DNA from 4 places in the Mediterraneibacter torques genome. Region 1 is predicted to be linked to each of the others. Evidence: predicted binding sites of a transcription regulator. Region 1 holds the regulator's gene; each other region holds the start of a gene.

Region 1 (5,428 bases):
TAACCTTCTGCATCCGCTTTCAATTTCTGAAGGATCATTGCGGAAATTTCCTGAGGAGAATATTTTTTCTCATCGATCGTCACTTTAAAATCGCTTCCCATCTCTCTTTTGATAGAAGAAATTGTTTTGTCTGCGTTTGTAACTGCCTGACGTTTTGCCGGCTCTCCTACGAGACGCTCTCCTGTCTTTGTAAACGCTACGACTGACGGCGTTGTTCTTGCGCCTTCTGTGTTTGCGATCACTGTCGGCTGTCCGCCTTCCATAACAGCTACGCAACTGTTTGTTGTACCAAGGTCAATACCGATTATTTTTCCCATGATTTTTTCCTCCTGCTTCTTATCGCTTTTTATTATTCTGAAATAAAGTTGCTTTTCTACTAATTTGCTACTTTTACCATACTGTGTCTTACGACGCTGTCATGATACATATAGCCTTTTTGAAATTCTTCCGTGATGATGTTTTCACCCGCTTCCTCATCTTCCACATGCATAACCGCATTATGGAAATCAGGATTAAATTCCTGGCCTACCGCTTCGATCGGTTTTACACCGACCCCTTCCAAAGTCGTCATGATCTGTTTGTAGATTTTTTCCATTCCTTCTACAAAAGGATCTTCCTTACTTTCCTCCGGCACGGCTGCAAGACCACGTTCAAAATTATCGATAACCGGAAGAATTTTTTCTATGATATCTTTCGCTCCGATTTCATACATTTGAGATTTTTCTCTCTCTGTACGCTTGCGGAAGTTATCAAACTCTGCCATTTGACGGGTGAGACGATCAGTCAATTCTTCAATCTTCTCGTCTTTTTTATCTTTTTTTTCTTTCTTTGCGAAAAACTTTTTCTTTTCTTTTGATTCTGTATCTTTTGTATCCTGAGACTCTTCCGTCTCTTTTGAAGCTTCCTCCTCAACAGATCCTTTCGTCTCTGCCGCCTCGTCCTGCTCATCTGCAGCCGCTTCGTCTTCCATCTTTGCCGCTTCTGCCTTTGCTTCCTCGACAGCTTCTTTTATCATATCTTCTTTGCTCATCTTGTCACCCACCGGCTTTCCACCTTTCTATCCTTTTGGATCTTTATTATAAATCGCATCCAACTCTCCCTGCAGAATTTTCAGCGTCTTCATGACATGTTCATAATCCATCCGTTTCGGTCCGATAATGCCGATCGTTCCTTTCATGCCTTCGCCAAGTTCATACGTCGCTGTCACGACACTGCAGTCCTTCATTGTTTTAACCGGAGTCTCATCTCCGATATAAACCTGTATTCCGTGACTATCCTCACTTGCCAGTGTCTCTGTCACAAGATCGGCGAGCTGCTGCTTCTCTTCAAATGCACTGATGATCTCCTGTGCGCTTTGCTTATCGCTCAACTCCGGATACTTAAAGATGTTCGTAGCTCCGCTTGTATAAATCTTCATATCTTCTTCTACATGGATCGTCTCTGCCACCGCATCCAGTACATGAGCGACAACCTCACTGTGAATGCCTGCCTGCTCTTTCAGCCTTGCGATCAATCCAAGTGTGATCTGATCGATCGGAAGTCCGTTCAATGTAGTATTAAGAAGCATATTTAACTTCAGAAGATTCTCATTACTTAACATTTCCCCTACTTCGATGATCTTATTCTTGATTACATTACCGCCAAGTACGATAACCGCTACGATCTGTTCTGCATCAACTTGAGAAAGCTGAATAAATTTCAGCGTATTCCGATTGTTAATCGGAGACGATACCATCGTCGCATAATTCGTATTCGTCGCCAAAACTCTTGCTGCCTGCTGTAATACTTTCTCAACCTTATCGGTTTTCTCCAACATCGCGCTTTCTCTTTTTGCAATCTCTTGTTCTTTTTCTTCCATCAGCATATCAACATAAAGCCGATATCCTTTATCCGAAGGAATCCTTCCCGCCGACGTATGCGGCTGAAAAATATAACCGAGATCTTCAAGATCTGCCATCTCGTTCCTGATCGTCGCGGAACTTAAATTCAGATCTGTATATTTAGAAAGTGTCCGCGAGCCAACCGGTTCTCCGGTCTCAAGGTAATTCTGTATGATCGCTTTTAATATAGTAAGTTTTCTTTCACTTAACGACGTATCGACCGCCACAGCTTTTCCTCCTCTCTCGCTATTAGCACTCTTTTCTTTCGAGTGCTAACACCTTTCGTATATTAAGATAGCACTGCATTTTCCTTTTGTCAACAGTGTTTATTATTTTTTTATTTATTTCTGTACATCCGAAACGATGTCTTCTATCTGAATTTCCTATTATCCGAAAGAGGCAGAATCACAGCATCCGCTTTTTCAAAACAAAAACTCACTCATTACATAGTTGCTTATATCAACTCCCCGCTCTGTCAGGCGGATCTGCCCTTTTTCTTTTATCAAAAGACGTTCTTTTTCAAGTTTTCCGATCGTTTCTCCGTAAACCGTATCTATTTGCACCCCGAATGTTTCAAAAAAACTTTTTTCCGACACTCCATCTGTTTTCCGCAGTCCGAGAAACATGAATTCTTCCATTTGCTCTTGCACTGACAGTACACTTACTTCTTCTGCTTTTTCCCATACCGCTTTTTTACTCTCTTCTTTTTTGCCGTCCGGATCTACAGTCTTATTCAGTCTTATATAAACATCCATTTTATCTGTATTGCAGAATCGGTGTTCGGCAATCAGAGAGGACGCCCCCAGTCCCAGTCCGAGATATTCTCTTCGCTCCCAATACCCTAAATTATGCCTGCACTCATATCCCGGTTTTGCATAATTTGAAATCTCATATCTCTCATACCCGTATTCCCGAAGGATCTTCTCTGTTATTTCATAAATCGCCCGTTCTGTATCTTCATCGGGAAGCGGAAGTATCTGTCTGTCTTTTCTTATATTACCGTCTTTATCTGATACTTCCGGCATACTACTCTCGCGGGACAACAGTTCTTTTTGGCATATCCGCTCCCCATCCTCCCCGTAAATCGTACCGAAAACAGTTCCTTCTTCTATAATTAAACTATATGCGGAAATATGTTCCGGCTGTAACTGCGCAACTGTGCGAAGCGTTGTTTCCCAGCTCTTTTTTGTCTGCCCGGGAATCGCCGAGATCAAATCGATATTAACGTTATGAAATCCTGCTTTTCTTACCATCTTCCATGTAGTGAGAAATTCATCATATGTATGGATACGTCCAAGCATTTTCAGTTCTCCGTCATCGACCGATTGAAGACCGATACTTAACCGGTTCACTCCGCATGTTTTCCACATGTTTATCTTTTCTTCCGACACAGTTCCGGGATTTACTTCCATCGTTATTTCCGCATTCTCCGCAATATCGAAACTTTCCCGCAAAGCACGAAAAATAGAGGCAGTGTATACTCCCTCTAATATAGAAGGAGTTCCACCGCCTAAAAAAATCGTTGTCACGCAATAATCCGAAAACTGTTCTTTTTTTCCTTTTATCTCCTCCGCAAGAGCTTCCACATAAGCAGAAACCTCCTCTTGCTTTGCAGAAAACGAAAGGAAATCACAATACGCACATTTCTTTACGCAAAAAGGAATATGCACATACAGTTCCAGTTCTTTTTTCATATTTTCCTTTACCTCTTTAAGATGTTTTAAACATCACTTTTTCACTTATACATCGACAACAAAAATCACTCGTCATCCAACTTCAGTACGCTCATAAATGCTTTCTGCGGTATCTCTACGCTGCCGACCTGACGCATTCTTTTCTTTCCCTCTTTCTGCTTTTCAAGCAGTTTTCTCTTACGTGAAATATCACCGCCATAACATTTTGCCAACACATCTTTTCTCATTGCCTTTACTGTTTCACGAGCGATGATCTTACTTCCGACTGCCGCCTGTATCGGAATCTCAAAAAGCTGTCTCGGAATTTCTTCTTTTAATTTCGCGCACATTTTTCTTCCGCGGTCATAAGCGCTTCCTGCAAATACAATAAACGACAATGCATCCACTTCTTCTTTATTAATAAGAATATCAAGCTTCACAAGTTCAGATTTCTGATATCCCATCATCTCATAATCAAATGACGCATATCCTCTTGATCTTGACTTCAATGCATCGAAAAAGTCATAGATGATTTCATTCAGCGGAAGATGATAATTCAATACGGCACGTTTTTCCTCGATATATTCCATTCCCTGATAAATGCCTCTGCGTTCCTGACAAAGATCCATGATCGCACCGATATATTCCGATGTAACCATGATCTCCGCTTTTACCATAGGTTCTTCCATATAATCAATCTCCGCCGGATCCGGCATATTCGTCGGATTTGTCAGATCGATCACTTCTCCGTTTGTTTTATGGATTTTGTAAATTACACTCGGCGCCGTTGTTACGAGATCCAAATTATATTCCCTCTCCAAACGTTCCTGGATAATCTCAAGGTGAAGAAGTCCGAGAAATCCGCAGCGGAATCCAAACCCAAGAGCGACCGATGTTTCCGCTTCAAATTGCAGCGCCGCATCGTTGAGCTGTAATTTTTCAAGAGCGTCTCGAAGATCCGGATACTTTGCTCCGTCTGCCGGATAAAGTCCGCAGTATACCATCGGATTTACTTTTTTATATCCCGGCAAAGGCGAGTCACACGGTCTTGACGCATCAGTCACTGTATCGCCCACCCGCGTCTCTTTTACATTCTTCAGGCTGGCAGTAATATATCCGACCATTCCGGCGCTCAACTCTTCACATGGTATAAATCTTCCCGCTCCGAAAGTTCCGACTTCCACAACATCTGCCTGAGCGCCTGTCGCCATCATAAGCATCGGAGTTCCTTTCTTCACCGTTCCTTCCTTTATCCTGCAAAATACAATGACCCCTTTGTAAGAATCATAGACGGAGTCAAAGATCAGCGCTTTTAACGGAGCCTTTGGATCTCCCTGAGGCGCAGGAACTTTTTTCACGATCTGCTCCAATACGTCATGGATATTTTGTCCTGTCTTAGCTGAAATAAGCGGGGCATCTTCCGCTTCAATACCGATCACATCCTCAATTTCTTCTTTCACCCTCTCCGGATCTGCACTCGGAAGATCGATCTTATTGATCACCGGGATCACATCAAGGTCATGATCCAACGCAAGATATACATTCGCCAATGTCTGTGCTTCTACTCCCTGAGCTGCGTCAACTACTAAAATCGCTCCGTCACACGCAGCCAGACTTCTTGAAACTTCGTAATTAAAGTCTACATGTCCCGGCGTATCGATCAGGTTAAACATATATTCCTCCCCGTCGTCTGCCTTATATACGGTACGAACCGTCTGTGCTTTAATCGTAATTCCGCGTTCTCTTTCAAGCTCCATGTTGTCAAGCACCTGAGACTGCATCTCTCTGCTCGTCAAGAGGCCTGTCTGTTCAATAATCCTGTCTGCTAACGTAGATTTTCCGTGATCGATATGCGCGATAATACAAAAATTTCTT
Region 2 (5,428 bases), 440 kb from region 1:
GCGTTTCACTTTTTGCTTTAATAAGAAGAACTTCTTCAGATGAAATACTAAATTCCGACGAATAATACATAACGCCGTCATAATCTGCCGCATTCAGTCCAAAGTTACGTTTTAATGCCGTCCCGTCCTGACGCTTCATATTTTCCTTATCAAGAGATGCTTCCACAGACTTCTCCACTTTCTCAAAAGGGCGATTGCTGCCGCTTGTATAGATCAAAAGAAGTGCAACGAATCCGACGATCAGAAGCAATGTCACATAGCGCATCACCCGGATAGTTATTTTCTTCCACTGACTCATAAGCCTGCCACCTCCGCCATTTTTTCAGCCCAGACCGGATAGAAAGACGCCTTAAAATGTATGCCGTCCTGCTCATAATATTCGTCAGACATAAGATCCGAACTGTCGATAAACGCTATCCGCTTTTTATCACATAACTCTTTTAGTTTCTCGTTGAAATTTTCTATTTCTGCAAAAACAGGCTTTTCTTTCACTGCCTTTTCCTGCACCGGAAAAATTGCGTTCACAAAAATATGCGCTCCCGGCACGCTCTTTTTCAGTTCATCCACAACTGCTCCGTATTGTTTGACAAACTCGTCCGCATCACCGTTTGTATGCTCGACATCATTCATTCCGAGAGACAAAAATATGATCCCGGGACTTAATTTTTTCACCTGTTTGATCTGCTCGTCCAACTCATCCAAATGTACTCCGATCTTTGCTACAACGCTGGATGTGTTCAAAATGTCATATTCTGTAAATCCTTCCGTAATAGAGTCTCCCACGATAACCGCGCCCGTAAACTTTTCTTTCAGACTCCGTTCCCCGGCGCCTTCTTCTCCGTCTTTTTTTTCAAGCAGTTCGATTTTTTTCTCAATCGCCGCAATATCTCCTTTTTCTTCTCCGTGAATATATTCCAGTCCTGCCGATGTGTCCGCTTTCTTATAAAAAAGTCCCCGCACGCCCTGCACGATCAGCACAATGACAAGCGCTGCCGCAAGAACACATACCGCAAGAACGATCTTCCTTTTTGTTTTCTGTTTTATTTTCTTCATTTATATTGTTTCCCCATTATAATACTCATTTTATTTTACAAATAAAAATAACCCAAGATAATAATACTTTTTTTAGATTAAAAAGTCAATGACGGCACATCCGTTTCGTGGTACAATCAGTATGACCCTGTCATATCAAAAACATGGCAGGTAAAATGAACAAATATACAATGATAAGGAGTCTTTCCATGATCGCATTTTCATTGACAAATATAAAAGATTTCATGTCGCACCTTCTGTTAAATGAAACATTTGATCATTTTTCATTTATCGAAGGAGAGATCACAACATTCAATACATTTCACATTGACGGCTTTATCAAAAAAGAGTTCTTTGACTCTAACTCCGTCCTTCCCGAATACTCTTATTGGAAAAATGTAAGAAACTTCTGCTTTTCCCTCATCAAAGGAAAACGGACTCCTCTTGCCTTCCAATTCGTATTCAGCCTTGCTCCGAAGAACATCGAAACGCTCCTCTTGCAAAACGATCTTTCCGTTCAGGCGGACGCTGTGCAGGGACTCTATCTGAACATCCGCTACAACGGAGAAACATTGACATGTATTACCGGAACTTCCTTCAAGACTTTTACGATGGATAAAACATTAGAACATGCATGGGATGAAATGACTGAAAATTTCTTTAAGAAAAAAGGGATTGATTTTGAATTACTAAATTGACAGAAATAAAAAACGGTTTTAATTTAGCAGCCTGTATAAAAAACTATACAGGCTGCCTTTATCATTATCATTTTATTTTGTGAGTAAAAGCATGATCTCGTTGCTTCTTTGTACAAACGCCGTCATTTCTTCCGGGCTTAAAGGCTTATGAGCAAGCATTGCAAGATCATAAAGCTGTTTACAGATGACAGTTACATTCTCGCTTTCTTTGTTCTCTGTCAGGAACTTCACAAGCGGATGGTTTGCGTTGAGTACAAGTGTCGCCTTGCTGCCGAACATAGCCGAATCCATTCCGCTCATACCGTACATCTTCATCATCTCTTCCATACGGCGGTTTTCTTCTGACAAAACAGCCATAGACGCCACTTTATCGTCTTTAAGCTTTTCCACTTTCACATCGAGCTTATCGTCATTTAGTTCTTTTCGGAAGATTTCCACGAGACTGTCTGCCATTTTTCCGAAAGATTCTTTCTCGTCTTCTGCAACTTCATCTTTCAAAGACTCATGTACATCGGCATCGATTCTTAAAAATCTGACGTCTTCATGTTTCTGTTCCAGATAAGTCACAAACGCAGAATCAATATTATGTGTCAGTACGATCGCGTCTTGTCCCTGTGCCTTGAACATATTGATGTATTGGCTCTGCTGAACTTCGTCTGTCACATAGTAAACCGACGTTTTCTCAGGCTCTTTATCCTGATCGTCCGTATCTGTCTGCACATCTGTTTCCGCTGCCGCCTCTTCGGCTGTCTCTTCTTCTGTTCCTGCAGCTTTACTTTCATTTATAATATCTTCTAATGTCAGATATTTGTGATCCAGGTTTTTGTAGATCATCGAATCTTTCATCTTCTCGCCGAATTTTTCATCTTTCAGACATCCGAATTTGATAAACGGACTGATGTCATCCCAGTATTTCTCATAATTCTCTCTGTCTGTCTTAAACATTCCCGTCAGCTTATCCGCCACTTTCTTAGAAATGTAATCGGCAACTTTATTGACGAATCCATCGTTTTGCAGGGCGCTTCTTGATACATTAAGCGGCAGATCCGGACAGTCGATCACACCTTTGAGAACCATAAGGAACTCCGGAATCACTTCCTTGATATTGTCCGCGATAAAAACTTGATTGTTGTACAGCTTGATCGTTCCTTCGATAGATTCATATTCCGTATTGATCTTCGGAAAATACAAAATTCCTTTTAAGTTAAACGGGTAATCCATATTCAAATGGATCCAGAACAAAGGCTCTTTATAATCCATGAACACTTTGCGGTAAAAATCAATGTATTCTTCCTTTGTGCACTCGCTCGGACTCTTGCTCCACAGCGGATGAGTATCGCTCAAAGAAACAGGGCGTTTCACGATCTTCGCTTTCTTTTTCGGTTCTCCTTCTTCGCCTTCTTTTACTTCTTCCGTAATATGCTCTACGACTTCGTCTGTGTCAAGCACATCCTCCTCATCGATCGTTTCATACTCCGGCTGCGCATTTGCTTTGGAAAGGAAGATTTCAACAGGCATAAAAGAACAATATTTTTCAATCACTTCTCTTGCGCGGTATTCATTTGCAAACGCAAGACTGTCTTCATTTAAAAACAGTGTGATCTCTGTTCCGACCGTCTCTTTATTTCCTTCCTGCATCTCATATTCCGTACCTCCCTGACTTGCCCAGTGTACGGCAGATGCGCCTTCTTTATAAGACAATGTGTCGATCTGAACTTCATCCGCCACCATAAACGCAGAATAAAATCCAAGTCCGAAATGACCGATCATATCGTCTTCTGTCGTTTTATCTTTATATTTTTCAAGAAACTGTGTCGCTCCCGAAAATGCGATCTGCGTAATGTACTCTTCTACCTCTTCGGCTGTCATACCAAGACCGTTATCGATAAATTTCATTGTCTTTTCTTCCGGATTGACAATTACTTCGATCTTTGCCTTATAATCTTCGGGAAGTTCATATTCTCCCATCATATCAAGCTTTTTCAGCTTCGTAACCGCATCGCAGCCATTTGATATAAGTTCCCTCACAAAAATATCATGATCCGAATACACCCATTTCTTTATAATCGGAAATATATTTTCGCTGTCGATCGATAATGTTCCTTTTTTCACTGCCATTGTAAACACTCCTTATCTTTTTTTGATTTTATGACTTACGCATCTCCCGGTATACTTTATATACATCGGCTTCATGCGATCTGTTTTTTATGTCTAACAGACATTCTAGTACGGCAATATTTAAAAGTCAATAGAAAATCAGCACTCTTTTGTGTTGAGTGCTAATAATTAATATTATTTTTAGAAAGTTGCGGAAAATATGTTATTTGTACTATAATATTTGATAAAAAAAGAAGGGGGAATATTTCTCATGGATCAGACATCTTCAGACAATCGAACGGATCAACCGTTTACAATCCGCAAGGCAGAAACTAACGAGGATCTTCAAGAGATCGCCGCTTTGGCAGATGTGATCTGGCATGAACATTTCACGCCGATCATCGGCAAAGAGCAGGTAGAATATATGCTGTCACGTTTTCAGTCTTATCCGGCTTTACAAGATCAGGTTCTTACCGGATACGAATACTACCGGCTTCTCGGCAACCGAAAACTGTGCGGATATATGGCGATCAGGCAGGATCAGGACGGAAGGATGTTTTTGAGCAAACTGTACATTGCCAAACAATACCGCGGCAGACATTTAGCCGCATTTTTGTTTGATTTTCTAAAAAATTTATGTCGGCAGCGAAATTGTTCCGCCATTTGGCTGACATGTAATAAGCACAACGATCACTCTCTGAACGTATACCGTCACTTTGGTTTTCAGACGATCGACGCTCAGAAAAATGATATCGGAAACGGCTTTTTCATGGATGATTACATTATGGAATATCGGCTGTAAATACTGTGACATAACAATCCCCTTAAACAGGTTTTCGTTTCCTTGCCTGCCTAAGGGGAATATGTCAGCATCTTTACTTTTCTTTTTTGCCTTTACAGCTTATACTGTCTCCGGTTCGTCATATGTTTCTCCGAACAATTCTACAGTCACCTTTTTCATTCTCTGCTCTTCAAGCGGACGATCGCTGTAATCTGTTGCGGTTTCTGCGATCTTATTTACAATATCCATTCCTTCCGTGATCTTTCCAAACGCCGCATAAGCGCCGTCCAGATGCGGTGATTTTTCATGCATGATAAAAAACTGGCTTCCCGCAGAATCAGGATGCATTGCACGAGCCATGGAAAGAACTCCCGGATCATGTGCAAGATCGTTTTGGAAACCGTTCTGTGCAAACTCGCCTTTGATCGCGTATCCCGGACCACCCATTCCGTTTCCGTTCGGACATCCGCCCTGGATCATAAATCCGCGGATCACACGGTGAAAGATCAGACCGTCGTAAAATCCTTTATTAATCAATGAAATAAAGTTATTTACCGTATTCGGCGCAATCTCGGGATAAAGCTCCGCTTTCATGATATCGCCGTTTTCCATCTCAAATGTAACGATTGGATTTGCCATAATTTTATTCCTCTTTTCTTTACTGTTTTCATCGCTTATAACAGTGCTATTGTATCTGATTTCTCATTTTTCGTCAACATGTACACTTTCCGCCGCTTTTTTTAGTCACTCATGACATTGTTCTGTTTCTGGCTTACGGTTATACTTATCTCATAAGAAAAATCCAGAAAAACAAGTTTAT
Region 3 (5,428 bases), 460 kb from region 1:
ATAATATGGTGTATCGCCTTAGTGCGGCAGATGCTTACAGAAAATACCTTGTGAAAAAAATTGAAGTAAAAGGAATCGCAGAGACAAAAACAATGGCGTCAGACGGCTATATATATGTAGAAAGGATCTGTTGTTCTGAGTCTGATGCGGCTGCCGTTATACAGTATGATTTTAAAATGGGAAGCGGGATTCGGAAACAATATCGAAAGGTAGGAATCGGCGACGACTTATACGAAATTTCGGGAGGTTTGGAAGAATATCAAGGCGGCTTTGAAGTAAAACAGATTAACAGACAGGAAGAATCGGTTGAGTTTGTCAACGGGATGAAACTATATGCAGGCGATATCAACGGAAAAGTGGACGAGGAACAGATTCGCAGAATACAGATCAGAGAGACAATCCTGTCTCATATAGACAGGGAACGCCGGTTGTTTGGCAGAAGAATTAAAGTTTTGTCATTGTTTTTTATTGATGAAGTTGCCCGTTATAAAAAGTATGACGAAACGGGATGTCCTCAAAACGGCAGTTATGCGGACATATTTGAAGAAGAGTACCGTAACATTATAGAGAATATGAAGTATGGACCGGGAGATGAAAAGTATCGGGATTACATAGAAATGATCCCTGTCGAAAAAACTCATGCCGGATATTTTTCAATAGACAGAAAAGGGCATGTAGTCGACAGTAAAGGGAAAGGAAAAGAAATGATGTCAGACGATCAGGATGCTTATGATCTGATCATGAAAAATAAAGAACTGCTTTTGGAGTGTGACCCGAAACAGTCTCCTGTTCGATTCATTTTTTCTCATTCAGCACTTCGGGAAGGATGGGATAATCCGAATGTATTTCAGATTTGTACGTTAAAAAACGGAGGAAGCGAAGTACGAAAACGGCAGGAAGTCGGAAGAGGGCTTCGTCTGTGTGTCAATGGAGACGGACAGAGAATGGACAGAAGTTTTCTGGGGCAGGACGTTCACAGAGTGAATACGTTGACCGTGATCGCAAGCGAAAGCTATGAAAGTTTTGTGAAGGGCCTGCAAAGTGAAATTGCAGAAGATGTTTTCGGTAAACAGAGTCGGAAGGCCGACGTCTGTCGCGATATAGAAGTAATCATACCCGAGAATGCAAGAAGCCGTCGAGTAGAACTAAAAGTCGATCAGGAAAAGCTAAATGGAGAAGAATTCAGCGCATTGTGGTCAAATATTTGCCTGAAATCGACATATACCGTAAATTTTGATACGGAAAAATTAGTAGAAGATGCGGTGAAAATATTAAACAGAGAACTGCATATACAAGATATGCGATTTAAAGGCAAGAATGAGGCGGCAAAAAGCGTCGTGAAATATGATCTTGCGGGGAAACTTGCCGATATGACAGGGCTGAAAAGGAAAACAGTGATCGAAATATTGAGCAGAGTCGAAAGTTCTGTTTTTCAACAGTTTCAAGAAAGTCCGGAAGAATTTATCGCTCAGGCAGAAAGATTGATCTTAAATGTGAAAGAAACAGCGATTTCGGAAAATATCATATATCATACGTCAGACGAAAAATATACAAAAGATATTTTTACACAGCAGACGATTCAGGGAAAACAGGGAGTGGACGCAATGAAAGTCGGGAAGCATTTGTATGATTATGTGAAATACCGATCCGGCGCAGAAAAGGAATTTATCGAACGGCTGGAAGCATCAAAAGAGGTTGCGGTATATGTAAAACTTCCGGAACAATTTTATATCTCCACTCCTGCAGGACGTTATATGCCGAAATGGGCGATCGCTTTGTACCGGGAAACGAAAGGAAAACGTTTCTTTGTTGTTGGGAAAAAAGCCGGAAAAGATAAAGACTCTAATCAGTCAAAAATAGCGGAAAACATCAAGATATGCTGCGCCTCTAAGCACTTAACGGAGATCAGCGCAGGAAAGGTCGTTTTTAAAACGACGGAGGAATACACGGATTTTATGGATTTATCGCATTTCATCAAAAATTGTCAATATACAAGAAATAGTGTCAAATAACCTTATTATTCTATATTTGTATATATCAAAAGCAATATTTCGCTTTGTAAAAGAAACTTTGCTAAGATGTAAAGGAGTTTTGATAGATTTCTAACGGAAAAAATAATATAATGATGTCTGAAAGGAGGACAGATTTGAAATGAATATAGGAGAACAAATAAACAATCTGCGCAAACAACATGGTTTAAGTCAAGATGATTTTGCAAATTTATTTAATGTTTCCAGACAGACTATTTCTAATTGGGAGAATGGTAAAAGTTATCCGGATTTAGAGATGATTATAAAAGTAAGTGATTATTTCAAAATCTCTATTGATGAATTATTAAAAAATGATGTTCAGACTGTAAAAAAAATTGATAATGAAAAAAAGGCAAAAAAGAAGTATCTTATACTATTGCTAGTTTTATGTTTTTTAGGAACTGTTATTATCTGGGGATTATACAGTAAATATCAAGATAGCATAGAAGTTGATTTCACAATGGAAAAGCATGAAACTTATAAAAGCAATGAAACAAAAGAACCGTCTATGAATATTGCAAACGGATATTTTTCAGTCCCTAAAGACGAAAAACTTGATATACAAGTAAAAGGGACTGTTGACAACGGTAAACTTCATATTACCATTGCAGATAAAGACAATAAGATTTATTATCAATTAGATGGTCAAGAGTTGAATGATTTACAAACTTTATATTTTGAAAAAGGTTCCTATATTATTCAAATCGTTGCTGATGATTATACAGAAGACATTATAAGTCTTAACTATAATGTTAAAATAGAAAATTAACGGTAAATCTTAACGGGAAATCATCAGTCATAATAAAATGAAAAAAATTATTTCGGGAAGTACATTAAAAATACTGGCAATGATTTTTATGGTAATAGACCATTTTGGTCAAGTGGTGTTAAAAAATGGAATTATCCTACATGCTCCATATTCTATGTTTACAGATGAGCAGTTCGATATGTTAATGTCCACAGTTAATATTTGTCATATTTTAGGCAGAATTGCATTCCCTGTCTTCTGTTTTTTGTTAGTAGAGGGATTTTTTCATACACATAATCTCAAGAAATATATTTTAAACTTAGGAATTTTTGCACTTATTTCCGAGCCTGTTTATGATTTAGCTTGTGCAGGAACTTTATTCAGTTTGGGACAGCAAAATGTGCTATTTACGCTGTTATTAGGGTTGATCATCTTAACAATTATAAAAAGATCCCACAAAAATGTAATAATCTCTTTTGCAGCAATAGTAGTCGGGGCGTACATTTCATATATTTGCAATTTAGACGGGTGGTATTATGGAATAGCCTTAATCAGTGTATTTTATCTTTTTTATGATATGCCAGCATTAAAATATACTGCTTCTATTTTAGTTATGTATATTTGTGGATTGAATTTTACAATAAGTGGATTTATTGACCCTTATTTTTTAACTGCTGCAACATCTTTATTGTTTATTTCAATGTATAATGGTGAGCGTGGAATGAAAATGAAATATTTCTTCTATATTTTTTATCCTGGCCATTTGTTCATATTTTATCTTGTAAGTTTAATACTTTGACCATACTGATAGCGACTGGTGCTTGTGTACCGGTCGTTTTTCTGTATTCCGTTGTCGATATAAAATTAATCGTCAGTCGGTGAGTAGGTCGGCATATAGTGGCTCAGCATGGCAACTTTTGGTTCGTAGCTGACAAGGATTGAAAATGAGATTATAAGACTAGATAATATGGTGTTAAATGCTTGATACCATAAAAAGAAAAATTGGTGTCAAATTGGTGTCAAAACAGAAAAAATCACAATTTCAAAAGAAATAAGATACTGCGAACCATTGATTTTAAAGGGTTTGCAAAAAAATAACAAAAATATTAGCACTCAACCCTTGACAGTGCTAACAACAGATGCTATATTCCTAGTAGAACACGAAAATAAAGGAGGGATTAGCATGAATATAAACAGATTTACACAGAATTCCATTCAGGCGGTGCAAAATTGTGAGAAGATCGCCGCAGATAACGGAAATCAGGAATTGGCGCAGGAACATTTATTGTATGCGCTGCTTACACAAGATGACAGTCTGATCTTAAAATTGTTTGAAAAGATGAATATACAAGGTCAGCTTTTGATAAACCGGGTAGATCAGGCGATCGGAAAGCGTCCGAAAGTTCAGGGCGGTCAGCTTTTCGTAGGGCAGGATCTGAACAATGTGTTGATCCATGCCGAGGACGAGGCGAAACAGATGGGAGACGAATATGTTTCCGTAGAGCACCTTTTCCTTTCCCTGTTAAAATATGCAAGCAAAGAGATGAAACAGATTTATCGTGAATTCGGCATCAGCCGGGAAGGATTTTTACATGCGCTGTCTACTGTCAGAGGCAATCAGAGAGTGACAAGCGACCATCCGGAAGCGACTTATGATACGCTGAATAAGTACGGTCAGGATCTGGTAGAGCGGGCGAGGGATCAAAAACTTGATCCGGTGATCGGCCGTGACGAGGAAATCAGAAATGTGATCCGGATTCTTTCCCGTAAGACGAAAAACAATCCGGTGCTTATCGGTGAACCGGGAGTCGGAAAAACTGCGGTTGTAGAAGGTCTTGCGCAGAGGATCGTCAACGGTGATGTCCCCGAAGGACTGAAAGATAAAACGATATTTTCTCTTGATATGGGTGCTCTTGTCGCAGGAGCAAAGTACCGGGGCGAGTTTGAAGAACGACTGAAAGCAGTTCTCGAAGAAGTGAAAAACAGTGACGGAAAGATCATTCTGTTTATTGATGAGCTGCATACGATTGTCGGAGCGGGAAAGACAGACGGTGCTATGGATGCGGGCAATATGTTGAAACCGATGCTTGCAAGAGGAGAACTTCACTGTATCGGCGCAACGACGCTTGATGAGTACCGTCAGTACATTGAGAAAGATGCGGCTTTGGAACGCCGTTTCCAGCCGGTTTTAGTTGACGAGCCTACAGTAGAAGACGCCATTTCGATTCTGCGTGGTCTGAAAGAACGTTATGAAGTATTTCATGGAGTGAAGATTACAGACAGCGCTCTTGTCGCAGCGGCAATGTTGTCGAACAGATATATTTCGGATCGTTTTTTGCCGGACAAAGCGATAGACCTTGTAGATGAAGCTTGTGCGCTCATTAAGACAGAACTTGATTCGATGCCGACAGAGTTGGACGAATTAAGAAGAAGGATTATGCAGCTTGAGATTGAAGAAGAGGCGCTGAAAAAAGAAGAAGACAGATTAAGCCGTGAACGTCTGGAACATTTACAGGAAGAACTGGCGGGTCTGAAAGAAGAATATGCCGGTGAAAAGGTACAGTGGGAGAATGAAAAGCATTCTGTTGAGCGGGTACAGAAAATTCGTGAAGAGATCGAACATGTGAATAAGGAGATCAGCAAAGCGCAA
Region 4 (5,428 bases), 800 kb from region 1:
TATCATGTATGGAAGTAATTGTCAATGTTTTTCTTGTTTTTTATTTATTTCAGATAATTCAAACAATTACCCTTTTTACCGCTTCTTTTCAGTCATAAATATTGCTTTCAAAATACTCATTCAAAATCCGCTCACCGAGACCTTACCCCTTGCAGATTTGTCATTTGCTATTTAATACAATTTCCCATCTCATACGCCTTTTTCAGTGCACTATGCCCTTTGATCGTTCCTGATTCGTTTACTCCTCCGGCAAATACGCTTCCTGAAAGATGCGCTCGATCAAAACAATCTATCCATCCTGTCAAACCACCGATCGCCCGATTCGGAACTTCCGGTTCATCTTCCGCAGCAGTTGTCAACATATAAATATCCGTAAATTTATAATCCGAATCATACAAGCTATTTGCTCTATCGATCATTGTCTTCATCTGTCCGCTCATTTCATAATAATAGATCGGTGTTGCAAATGCGATAACCTCTGCCTCATACATTTTTCGGGCAATCATATTCGCATCATCATCGATCACACAACGTCCCAGTTTATGGCACGCCATACACCCTTCACAAAACGCGATTGTTTTATCTTTTAAGGAAAGAAATTCCACTACATTACCGGCGTCCTCAGCCCCTGATGCAAATGCCTCTGCAAGTTTTTCCGAATTACTATTCTTTCTCAGACTCGTACTGATAACAAGAACTTTCTTACTCATAATCCGCCCTCCCAAACACCTAATACACTATCGGTACCGGTATTTCAATTTTCATTTTTTAAAGGTCTGTAGGAAATTCCCACAGACCTTCTATACACTATAATATGGTTAGATACTATTTTTACATCATACCCATTCCGCCTGCACCGCCTGCCGGCATAGCCGGTACATCTTCTTTAATCGTTGCCACAACAGATTCTGTTGTCAAAAGCGTGGATGCAACGCTCGTTGCATTCTGCAAAGCACTTCTTGTCACTTTAGCCGGATCCAGAATTCCTTTGCTTACCATATCAACATATTCTTCCGCATAAGCGTCAAATCCTACTCCCGGATCGGATTCTCTTACTTTATTTACAATCACAGCGCCCTCAAGTCCTGCATTAGCAGCAATCTGATGAAGCGGAGCTTCCAATGCTTTCAGAATGATCTTGGCTCCTGTCTTCTCATCACCTTCCAATTCCTCTGTCAATTTAGCCACTTCTTTTGAAGCATGGATATACGCAGAACCACCGCCTGCAATAATACCTTCTTCTACGGCCGCTCTTGTCGCATTCAGTGCATCTTCCATACGAAGCTTAGCTTCTTTCATCTCCGTTTCTGTTGCAGCGCCGACACGGATAACAGCTACACCGCCTGCAAGTTTTGCAAGTCTTTCCTGCAATTTTTCTTTATCAAACTCAGAAGTCGTCTCCTCGATCGCTTTCTTGATCTGTGCAATTCTGTCTTCAATCGCTTTTTTATCTCCGCATCCATCTACAATAACAGTATTTTCTTTCTGAACTTTTACAGATTTTGCACGGCCAAGCTGATCCATAGTTGTTTCCTTCAGATCAAATCCAAGTTCTTCTGAGATCACCTGTCCGCCTGTCAAAATTGCGATATCCTGAAGCATTTCTTTTCTTCTGTCTCCATAACCCGGAGCTTTTACTGCAACAACATTAAATGTTCCGCGAAGTTTATTTACGATTAATGTTGTGAGAGCCTCTCCTTCAATATCCTCTGCGATAATAAGAAGTCTTGCGCCGGACTGGACAATCTGCTCAAGCACCGGAAGAATATCCTGAATATTAGAAATCTTCTTATCTGTAATCAAAATATACGGATCATCAAGAATCGCTTCCATCTTTTCCATATCTGTTGCCATATATGCAGAAATATATCCTCGATCAAACTGCATTCCTTCTACAAGGTCTAATTCTGTCTGCATAGTTTTGGATTCTTCAATCGTGATGACTCCGTCATTCGATACTTTTTCCATCGCATCCGCAACCATCTGTCCGACTTCCTCATCGCCGGAAGAAACTGCCGCAACTCTCGCGATCTGTTCTTTTCCATTCACCTTGCTGCTCATAGCACGGATCGCTTCAACCGCGTTATCTGTTGCCTTTTTCATACCTTTTCTAAGAACGATCGGATTCGCTCCTGCTTCAAGGTTTTTCATTCCCTCATGTACCATTGCCTGCGCAAGCACTGTTGCCGTTGTTGTTCCATCTCCTGCCACATCGTTCGTCTTAGAAGCAACTTCTCTGATAAGCTGCGCTCCCATATTTTCAAATCCGTCTTCCAATTCGATCTCTTTTGCAATCGTCACACCATCGTTTGTAATAAGCGGCGCTCCGAAAGATTTGTCAAGAACGACATTTCTTCCTTTTGGTCCGAGTGTTACTTTTACTGTATCCGCTAACTGATTTACACCTTTTTCAAGGGCTGTTCTTGCTTCAGATCCGTATTTGATTTCCTTTGCCATCGTTAAACATCTCCTTATTCTTACCTGTGATCATCTGTCTTCTGACTATTTTTACTCTGTTACGATTGCGAGAATATCGCTCTGTTTTACGATAATGTACTCTTCTTTGTCCAGTTCCACGTCTGTTCCTGCGTATTTAGAGTAAATCACTTTATCTCCCACGTTTACCTGCATTACTACTTCTTTTCCATCTATATTTCCGCCCGGTCCTACAGCGATAACTTCTGCTTCCTGCGGTTTTTCTTTTGCCTGTCCCGGCAAAACAATACCGGATTTTGTCGTCTCTTCTGCTTCTAACTGTTTCAAAACAATTTTGTCACCCAACGGTACTAATTTCATTGTAATTCCTCCTTTAAATTTGCCTGTTAGCACTCATTTATTACGAGTGCTAAACTTCATGAATATAAAATAGCACTCTGTTTTCAATTTGTCAACACAGTTTATGAGGTTTTTATAGAAAAAATAACAACAATCACCGGAAGTTCCAAAACGCACATTATAGATCAATCAGCAGTTGACAATATTTCAGTAAGCCCGATCTTTGGCTCATCGCCCATAAATAAACATCCACCCGCCTAGCGGGTGGTTTTTCATTTTCGGGCATAGCCCTAATATTACTAGCCACGCACAAGTGCGTCTTTTATTGGCCTGCCAGCCACGCGCAGGATTACTTGCTACCCGTAAACGGGTCTCGCGGATCGAATAGACTAATCTGATCCATTTCCTTATCTTGTTTTAGCTGGTTGGCTATGTAACTTTTTATTGCTGCCGTGTTCTTCCCTACTGTATCAACATAGTATCCCTTACACCAAAACTCGCGGTTTCGGTATGCAAATTTCATATTTCCGAATCTCTGAAATATCATTAGGCTACTCTTTCCTTTTAAGTATCCCATGAATCCCGAAACGCTCATTTTGGGCGGGATACTCAGAAGTAAATGAATATGATCCGGACATACTTCTCCTTCGATGATTTCAACACCTTTCCATTGGCACAGTGTTCGGATTATTTCACGAATTGCTTCTTTCTTTTCGTTATAAAATACTTTCCTTCGATATTTAGGTGCAAACACTACATGATATTTGCAATTCCATTTTGTATGTGCTAAGCTTTTTACGTCTGTATTTTGTTCTGACATTATACGGTCCTCCTAATGTGTTTTTATTTACGTAACTGGCAGGTCACGTTTTTATTATACACATTAGGAGTTTTTATTTCTGAATACACCGCTAAAGCTTTCACGGAACCACGCGACTATCGCGTGGTTTTCTTGATACAAAAAGACGAAACGCATCTACGCACGTTTCGTCATTTTTCTGCCTTCATATACATTGTAAAAACCATTTTCAATCCGAAGCTTCAAAAACTTTCGGTCATCGCGACAATATCGTTCTTTCACAACCCCTGTGCAATACAAAAGTTCTGTCCTTGTCGAAATATAACATCTGTATTTAGCATCGAGTGAAATTACCGTCAATTCATCTTCTTTCAACTCAAGATAAATGTAATCTTCCTCCGGATCATATTTTTCAACCCTGCACTGCCTTGTCGCTTCATCAAAAATTCCATCTGCCGATATGATTTTTTCCATACGCAGATCTACGGGATTTCCTTCGTACATCGTTCTTCCTCCTGCCTGCCTCTATCTGACTTTCCGCTTTTTAAAAAACTACATACGTTCTTTTTTAATTTTCTCAAGTTCTTCAAAAATATAGTCGTTCAACACTTTTATATAGGTTCCCTTCATACCGGAAGAACGAGATTCAATTACTCCCGCACTTTCAAACTTACGCAGCGCATTCACAATAACCGAACGTGTAATGCCTACTCTGTCAGCTACTTTACTTGCGACAAGAATACCTTCCGTTCCGCCGAGCTCATCAAAAATGTGAATAATCGCTTCTAACTCCGAAAATGACAGTGTACTGATCGCCGATTGCACGATATGTTCTTTTCTTGTTTCTTCCGCACTTTCTTCATTTACAGAACGAAGCATCTCCAAACCGACAACAGCAGTTCCGTATTCGCTCAAAATAATGTCGTCTATCGAATACGTCTTATCTTGCTTATAAATAAATAATGTTCCAAGCCTCTCTCCCGCAATATCAATCGGAGTTACGATTGCCTGGCACCCCTGCACCGCCTCTGCTGAAAATCCAAGTGTCTCCAGATTCACATTTTCTTTTGTAGAAAGAATGCTTAAAAGTCTTTCATTTAACATCTGATCGATATGAGATCCGACAGCCTCTGTGATCAATTCACTGATTTCCTGAACATCCGGGCTTTTACTTACGCCGAGAATCTTCCCCTTTCTGCTTACCACAAGAACATTTGAATCAAGAATTTCGGTCAATACCGCACAAATATCATTAAATACGACCTTACTTGAATTATTGTTATGAAGCAATTTATTAATTTTTCTTGTTTTGTCTAACAGTTGTACGCTCATTATTTCCTCCGTTTGCTTCTTACAAGCCAATAATTGTATACACAAATCCAGATAAATATATAGATAATAATATGTTATCACACAATTTTTCTGATTTCAATACATTTCCGCAGTTTTATTTCTTATTTTTTATTTTTTTTATTTATAATCCGAATGCCTCTGTTTTTGTTTGGTTTCCACTCTATTTCCCGATTGTTTTTACATATCCGCATTTTTCATCTGCACATACGAGTTTATTTCCTTTTTCCAACATGTAACCGCCGCAGTCAGGACACTTTTCTTTCGACGGCTTCTGCCACGACATGAAATCACACTCCGGATTATTTTCACATCCGTAATATTTTCTGCCTTTCTTTGTCTTACGAATCACAACGTCCTTTCCGCATACCGGACAAGGTACGCCTATCTTTTCAAGGTATGGTTTCGTATTTCTGCATTCCGGAAACCCGGGGCATGCCAAAAATTTTCCATGAGGCCCGTACTTGATTACCATGTTTCTTCCACATTCTTCGCAGATCACAT

What was found. Region 1 encodes HrcA, which represses chaperone genes, less so after heat shock. Its sites were predicted from a motif close to TGTTAGCACTCNNNNNNNNNGAGTGCTAACA; they were not measured.
Region 2: a site for HrcA is predicted at 3,985-4,015, ahead of htpG (molecular chaperone HtpG). Genes of this name have one in related genera too.
Region 3: a site for HrcA is predicted at 3,883-3,913, ahead of clpB (ATP-dependent chaperone ClpB). Genes of this name have one in related genera too.
Region 4: a site for HrcA is predicted at 2,821-2,851, ahead of groES (co-chaperone GroES). Genes of this name have one in related genera too.

What each region holds. Positions count from the first base shown of each region.
Region 1 is NZ_CP172594.1:1,280,216-1,285,643, forward strand. It holds gene dnaK (molecular chaperone DnaK) at 1-317, opposite strand, end outside; gene grpE (nucleotide exchange factor GrpE) at 377-1,030, opposite strand; gene hrcA (heat-inducible transcriptional repressor HrcA) at 1,058-2,107, opposite strand; gene hemW (radical SAM family heme chaperone HemW) at 2,303-3,574, opposite strand; gene lepA (translation elongation factor 4) at 3,640-5,428, opposite strand, start outside.
Region 2 is NZ_CP172594.1:1,724,175-1,729,602, forward strand. It holds gene ACH9UM_RS08095 (DUF4358 domain-containing protein) at 1-298, opposite strand, end outside; gene ACH9UM_RS08100 (GDSL-type esterase/lipase family protein) at 295-1,053, opposite strand; gene ACH9UM_RS08105 (DUF5721 family protein) at 1,242-1,730, shown strand; gene htpG (molecular chaperone HtpG) at 1,803-3,848, opposite strand; gene ACH9UM_RS08115 (GNAT family N-acetyltransferase) at 4,099-4,629, shown strand; gene ACH9UM_RS08120 (peptidylprolyl isomerase) at 4,729-5,247, opposite strand.
Region 3 is NZ_CP172594.1:1,741,239-1,746,666, reverse strand. It holds gene ACH9UM_RS08190 (DEAD/DEAH box helicase family protein) at 1-2,012, shown strand, start outside; gene ACH9UM_RS08185 (helix-turn-helix domain-containing protein) at 2,152-2,799, shown strand; gene ACH9UM_RS08180 (TraX family protein) at 2,837-3,577, shown strand; gene clpB (ATP-dependent chaperone ClpB) at 3,962-5,428, shown strand, end outside.
Region 4 is NZ_CP172594.1:481,599-487,026, reverse strand. It holds gene ACH9UM_RS02185 (flavodoxin family protein) at 168-710, opposite strand; gene groL (chaperonin GroEL) at 832-2,457, opposite strand; gene groES (co-chaperone GroES) at 2,509-2,796, opposite strand; gene tnpA (IS200/IS605 family transposase) at 3,125-3,595, opposite strand; gene ACH9UM_RS02165 (hypothetical protein) at 3,752-4,078, opposite strand; gene codY (GTP-sensing pleiotropic transcriptional regulator CodY) at 4,127-4,906, opposite strand; gene topA (type I DNA topoisomerase) at 5,088-5,428, opposite strand, start outside.